Regions from separate parts of the Streptomyces sp. NPDC057617 genome, predicted to be linked through region 2. Evidence: predicted binding sites of a transcription regulator. Region 2 holds the regulator's gene; the other holds the start of a gene.
What was found. Region 2 encodes HspR, which represses chaperone genes until heat shock. Its sites were predicted from a motif close to TTGAGNNNNNNNNNCTCAA; they were not measured.

Region 1 (3,406 bases), on a different contig from region 2:
GCTCGGCCGGGTCCTGCGCGGACTCGGGCACATGGTGCGGCCGGCCGATCAGCTTGCGCAGATGCCCGGCGCCGAGGGTGAACGGCAGTTCGCGGTCGCCCAGTTCGTGCTCGGCCGCGACCTTGCGGAGCAGCCGTGCGATGGCGCGCTCCAGGTTCCGTACGCCCGCCTCGCGGGTGTACTCCCCCGCCAGCTTGCGCAGCGCCTCGTCCTCCAGCGTGACCTCACCGGGCTCCAGGCCCGCGCGTTCGAGCTGCCTGGGCAGCAGGTGGTCCCGGGCGATGACGATCTTCTCGTCCTCGGTGTAGCCGTCGAGCCTGACCAGCTCCATACGGTCGAGCAGCGCCTCCGGGATGGCCTCCAGGACGTTCGCCGTGGCGAGGAACACCACGTCGGACAGGTCGAGTTCGACCTCCAGGTAGTGATCGCGGAAGGTGTGGTTCTGCGCGGGGTCCAGGACTTCGAGCAGCGCCGCGGCCGGGTCGCCGCGGAAGTCGGAGCCGACCTTGTCGATCTCGTCGAGCAGGACGACCGGGTTCATCGAACCGGCCTCCTTGATCGCCCGGACGATACGGCCGGGCAGCGCGCCCACGTACGTACGCCGGTGCCCGCGGATCTCCGCCTCGTCCCGTACGCCGCCGAGCGCGACCCGTACGAACTTGCGTCCCATCGCGTGCGCCACGCTCTCGCCGAGCGAGGTCTTGCCGACGCCGGGAGGACCGACCAGGGCCAGTACGGCGCCGCCGCGCCGGCCGCCGACCACGCCGAGGCCGCGGTCCGCGCGCCGCTTGCGCACGGCCAGATACTCGGTGATCCGCTCCTTCACGTCCTCCAGGCCCGCGTGCTCGGCGTCGAGGATCGCCTGCGCGCCGCGGATGTCGTACTCGTCCTCCGTACGCTCGTTCCAGGGCAGCTCCAGGACCGTGTCCAGCCACGTGCGGATCCAGGAGCCCTCCGGGCTCTGGTCGGAGGCGCGCTCCAGCTTGTCGACCTCCTTGAGCGCGGCTTCCCGTACCTTCTCAGGCAGATCGGCGGCCTCGACACGGGACCGGTAGTCGCCGGACTCGTCCTCGTCCCCCTCGCCGTTCAGCTCGCGCAGCTCCTTGCGTACGGCGTCGAGCTGGCGCCGCAGCAGGAACTCGCGCTGCTGCTTGTCGACGCCCTCCTGGACGTCCTTGGCGATGGACTCGGCGACGTCCTGCTCGGCGAGGTGGTGGCGGAGCTGCTCGGTGGCGAGCCTCAGCCGGGCGACCGGGTCGGTGGTCTCCAGCAGCTCGACCTTCTGGGCGGTGGAGAGGAACGGTGAGTAACCGGAATTGTCGGCGAGCGCGGACACGTCCTCGATCTGCTGGACGCGGTCCACGACCTGCCAGGCGCCGCGCTTCTTCAGCCAGTCGGTGGCGAGCGCCTTGTACTCCTTGACCAGCTCGACGACCGCGCCGGGCAGCGGGTCGGGGGCGGTCTCGTCGATGCTCAGCCCCTCGATCCAGAGGGCCGCGCCGGGCCCGGTCGTACCGGCCCCGATCTGTACGCGGCCGCGCCCCCGGATCAGGGCGCCGGGGTCGCCGTCGGAGAGCCGGCCGACCTGCTCGACGGTCCCGAGCACGCCGGTCCCGGCATAGGTCCCGTCGATGCGCGGCACGAGCAGCACCTTCGGCTTGCCCTTGCCCCCGTCCCCGGCCCGAGCGGCGGCCTGCGCGGCCTCCACAGCGGCCCGGACCTCGGCATCGGACAGGTCAAGAGGCACCACCATGCCGGGCAGCACGACCTCGTCGTCGAGCGGCAGCACGGGAAGCGTGAGCGGTGTGGACATGGCAGCCATGATCTCCCCTTCGGCAGTCAAGTTGAGCTATACCGACTCAATGCTTGTGAGCCTCTGTATGTTCCCTCAGGGGCGTTCGCTCTGAGCGATCGCACTGCGACTGCGGGGGAGGGGCTGTGTGGGGTGAACGCTGGGGACGGGCGATGGCTTCCCGGGGCTGCGGCATCGGCGCGGGGCGACGTGAACCGGGTGGGGTTCGGTGGGCGATAGAGGGGGTGTGAGATTTTTCCGCCCCATGGGGGGTGAGCCGGATGACGGGGATCTGTTGCGGGCCGTTGGCGCGGGGGACTCGGAGGCGCTCGGTGTGCTGTACGACCGGCATGCCGGGTGGCTGTTCGCGCGGCTGGCGCGGCGGTGCGGGGATCCCGAGACCGTACGGGAAGTCCTCCAGGACACCTTCGTCACCGTATGGCGCTCAGCCGCGAGCCATCGCGGCGGCGAGGCCGGCGGCTGGCTCTGGGTGATCGCCGCGCGGCGGCTGGTGGACGCGGAGCGCGCGCGGGCGCGGGCCGAGCGGGCCGACCGGGCGGAGGCCGAGCACGAGCCCGGCACCGTCGCGCCCTCCGCGGAGGAGCGTGTGCTGGCCGGGCTGGAGTACGGGGACGTCGGCGCCGCGCTCGACCGGATATCCCCCGAACTCCGCGAGGTCCTGCGCGCCACGGTCGTCGACGGCCTCACCACCCGCGAGACCGCGCGGCTCCTCGGCATACCCGAGGGAACCGTCAAGTCCCGTGCGGCACGGGCCCGCAAGGAGCTGCGGGCCGCGCTGGACGGGATCGCCCCGATGGGAGGTACGGCATGAACAACGCCGGAAAGCGCCCCAAGGACACCGCGCGCACCGGGCGCACCTGGCATGTGGACGACGCGCTGGCCGCCGCCTACGCGGCCGGCTCCGCGCCCGAGCCCGACGCCTGGTCGCTGGAGAAGCACGTCGAGTCGTGCGGCGCGTGTGCGGTACGGGTGTCCGCGGCGGTACGGAGGGGCGCCGCGGGTCCCGTACTCGCCGAGGTCAGAGCGGCGGTGCTGACGGCCGCAACGGGACCCGCGCCGCGCACGAGCGCCCCCCGGACCGGGGCCCCTCGGACCGGGCTCGTGGCCCGCGTTCTCTGGGCGGCCGGGCCCGCGCTGCGCGGTTCCTGGCTGGTGGCCCTGGTGCTGGTGGCCGCGGGGGCGGTCGGGCTGGCGTACGGCGCCGGGTTCGACGGGGCGCGACCGCTGCTGCTGGCGCTGGCGCCGGTACTGCCGCTCGCCGGGGTGGCGGTGTCGTACGGACAGCACGTCGACCCGATGTACGAGATCGGCGCGTCCAGCCCGGGCGGCGGGCTGCGGCTGCTGCTGACCCGTACCGCCGCCGTACTGGCGGTGAGCCTGCCCCTGCTCACCCTGACCGGGGCGGTGCTGCCTGCCTCGGGTGCGGTGCCGGGCGCGGCGGCCTGGCTGCTGCCGGGGCTGGCGCTGACGCTGGCGGCGCTGGTGCTCGGTTCGTACGTGGGGTGCCGTACGGCGGCCGGCACGGTCGCGGCGGTGTGGGCGGTGGCGCTCGCCGTACCCGTACTGGGGACGGCGCGGCAGGGGGACGCGGTC
Region 2 (3,406 bases):
CGGACCCCCTGCGGGACCCGGGCCCGGCGGCCTCGGCCGGGGACGTACAGGAAGTAGCGCTGACCGCGCGGCTGGACCAGGTCCGGATGGCGCTCAACGAGCGCACCGCGGATCTCCAGCGGCTCCAGGCCGAGTACCAGAACTACCGCAGGCGGGTGGAGCGCGACCGCATCACGGTCAAGGAGATCGCTGTCGCGAGTCTGCTGACCGAGCTGCTGCCCGTGCTCGACGACATCGGCCGGGCGCGGGACCACGAGGAGCTGGTCGGCGGCTTCAAGTCGGTGGCCGAGTCGCTGGAGACGGTCGTCGCGAAGCTGGGCCTCCAGCAGTTCGGCAAGGAGGGCGAGCCCTTCGACCCGACGGTCCACGAGGCCCTGATGCATTCGTACGCGCCGGATGTCACGGAGACGACGTGCGTCGCGATCCTCCAGCCTGGGTACCGGTTCGGCGAGCGGACGATCCGGCCGGCCCGGGTCGCGGTGGCCGAGCCCCAGCCCGGGGCCCAGCCCAAGTCCGCCGACGAGCAGGCCGAGCCGGCGAACGACAAGGAGAGCGGTGGCCCGGAGGAGGGCTGACGCGGTGCCGGCCGGAGACGGCAAGGGCATGGGCAGTGACGGTGGCGGAGAGGAGGGACGTCGGGAATGAGCACGAAGGACTTCGTGGAGAAGGACTACTACAAGGTTCTCGGCGTCCCGAAGGACGCGACCGAGGCCGAGATCAAGAAGGCGTACCGCAAGCTCGCCCGCGAGTTCCACCCGGACGCCAACAAGGGTGACCTCAAGGCCGAGGAGCGCTTCAAGGAGGTCTCCGAGGCGAATGACGTCCTCGGCGACCCCAAGAGGCGCAAGGAGTACGACGAGGCGCGCGCCCTGTTCGGCAACGGCGGGTTCCGGCCCGGACCCGGCGCCGGCGGCAACGGCTCGTTCAACTTCGACCTGAGCGACCTCTTCGGCGGCGCCCAGGGCGGTACGCAGCCGGGCGCCGGCACCGGCGCCGGCGGCTTCGGCGGCGGGCTCGGGGACGTCTTCGGCGGCATCTTCAACCGCGGCGGTACGGGCACCCGTACGCAGCCGCGGCGCGGCCAGGACATCGAGTCCGAGGTCACGCTCAGCTTCACCGAGGCGGTCCACGGCGCGACGGTCCCGCTGCGGATGTCCAGCCAGGCGCCCTGCAAGGCCTGTTCGGGCACGGGCGACAAGAACGGCACACCACGGGTCTGCCCGACCTGTGTGGGCACCGGGCAGGTCTCGCGCGGCTCCGGCGGCGGGTTCTCGCTCACCGACCCTTGCGTGGACTGCAAGGGCCGCGGGCTGATCGCCCAGGACCCGTGCGAGGTCTGCAAGGGCAGCGGGCGGGCCAGGTCCTCGCGGACCATGCAGGTCCGGATCCCGGCGGGCGTCAGCGACGGCCAGCGGATCCGGCTGCGCGGCAAGGGCGCTCCCGGCGAGCGCGGCGGCCCGGGCGGCGATCTCTATGTGGTCGTCCATGTCGACGCGCATCCGGTGTTCGGCCGCAGGGACGACAATCTCACGGTCACCGTGCCCGTCACCTTCACGGAGGCGGCGCTCGGCGGCGAGGTGAAGGTGCCGACCCTCGGCGGTCCGCCGGTCACGCTGAAACTGCCCCCGGGGACGCCCAACGGCCGTACGATGCGGGCGCGCGGCAAGGGCGCCGTACGCAAGGACGGCACCCGCGGCGACCTGCTGGTCACGGTCGAGGTCGTGGTGCCCAGGGATCTCGGCGCGCAGGCACGTGACGCGCTGGAGGCCTACCGCAAGGCGACCGCGGACGAAGACCCGCGGGCGGAGCTGTTCCAGGCGGCGAAGGGAGCGTGAGCCCCGTGAACATGGCTGACAGGGCGGACAGGCCTGGTGGGGACGGCCGGCGGCGCAATCCGTATCAGCTCACCGAGGAGACGCCGGTGTACGTCATCTCGGTGGCGGCCCAGCTCTCCGGGCTGCATCCGCAGACCCTGAGACAGTACGACCGCCTCGGCCTGGTCTCCCCGGACCGTACGGCGGGGCGCGGGCGCCGCTACTCGGCCCGTGACATCGAACTGCTCCGCCAGGTGCAGCAGTTGTCACAGGACGAGGGGATCAATCTGGCAGGCATCAAGCGGATCATCGAACTGGAGAACCAGGTGGCCGCGCTCCAGTCCAGGATCGCCGAGCTGTCGGCGGCGGTCGATGGCGCGGCGGCGGCGATGCGGCAGCGCGAGGCGCAGGTGCACGCTTCGTACCGGCGGGATCTGGTGCCGTATCAGGATGTGCAGCAGGCGAGCGCGCTGGTGGTCTGGCGGCCGAAGAGGCCGACGGAGTAAGGGGCGGCTCAGCGGCCCTGTGTGGTTCTGAGGCTCTGTGTGGTTCCGAGAAGGACCCTCGCCTTCGGGCGGGGGTCCTTCCGCCTCTCCGGGCCGCCCGCCCGCGTACCGCCCGCTCAGCTGTCCCCCGGTCTCAGCTGTCCCCCGGTCTCAGCTCTCCTCCCGGTCCAGGATCCCGGACTGCGCCACCAGATAGCCGAGCTGCGCCCGGCTGCCGCTGCCCAGGGTCGTGGCGAGCTTGGCGATGTGCGCGCGGCACGTCCGTACGTTCATCCCCAGCCGCCGGGCGATGGCCTCGTCCACGTACCCCTCGACCAGAAGCCTCGCTATGGACCGCTGGATGCCCGTGATGCCGTCGGGGGTGGGCTCGTACGCCACCTGCTCCGTGAGGGGCGTGGCGCGCCGCCAGAGCTGCTCGAAGACCTGCGCCAGATAGTCGACCAGCCCCGGGTGGCGCAGCTCCAGGGCGATCTGCCGGTCGGAGCGCGCCGGTATGTACGCCACCGTGCGGTCGAAGATGATCAGCCGCTCTATCAGTTCTTCGAGTGTCCGGATCTCGACCTTGCCCTCGGCCAGCCTCTCCGCGTAGGCGAGGGTGCCCTGGCTGTGCCGGACGGTGTGCTGGTAGAGCGTGCGCAGACTGATGCCGCGGTCCACGACGGCCCGCCCGCGCTCCAGCGCCTCCGCCAGCACATGTTCGCTGCGCCCGCCCCCGGGCTGCACGGTGAGGACCTCGGTCCTGCACTCGGCGGTGGACAGGTCGAGCGCCGCGTTGATGCGGCTGACGCCCTCCAGGACCGTGATCGCGTGGGTGGTCGGCGGGTCCTGTGCGCTGATCGTCATGAACGGCTCGAAAGAGTCGGTCAGTTCTACGGCGAAGTGACGGCGTTCCTGGATCTCGCGCTCAATCGGATGGAGACGCTGGGCGAGCGCCGCGGACGGCGGAACAGGGCGAAGCCAGTCCGCGTCGTCCGGATCGGGGTGCAGAAGCGCGAATTCCATGAGGCATGGAGTCCCCGCTGCCTCGCTCCGGGCGATGCGGCCGGAGCGCAGCGCACTGGCGTAAAGCCGTCTGCCGTCATCACA

Region 1: the regulator HspR is predicted to act here: its motif matches at 1,845-1,863, upstream of lon (endopeptidase La).

The regions. Positions count from the first base shown of each region.
Region 1 is NZ_JBHVGV010000005.1:6,561-9,966, reverse strand. Features, by position in the region: gene lon (endopeptidase La) at 1-1,822, opposite strand, end outside; gene ACFU9P_RS14075 (RNA polymerase sigma factor) at 2,058-2,624, shown strand; gene ACFU9P_RS14070 (zf-HC2 domain-containing protein) at 2,621-3,406, shown strand, end outside.
Region 2 is NZ_JBHVGV010000004.1:373,487-376,892, reverse strand. Features, by position in the region: gene grpE (nucleotide exchange factor GrpE) at 1-575, shown strand, start outside; gene dnaJ (molecular chaperone DnaJ) at 642-1,835, shown strand; gene ACFU9P_RS13260 (heat shock protein transcriptional repressor HspR) at 1,847-2,320, shown strand; gene ACFU9P_RS13255 (helix-turn-helix transcriptional regulator) at 2,471-3,406, opposite strand, start outside.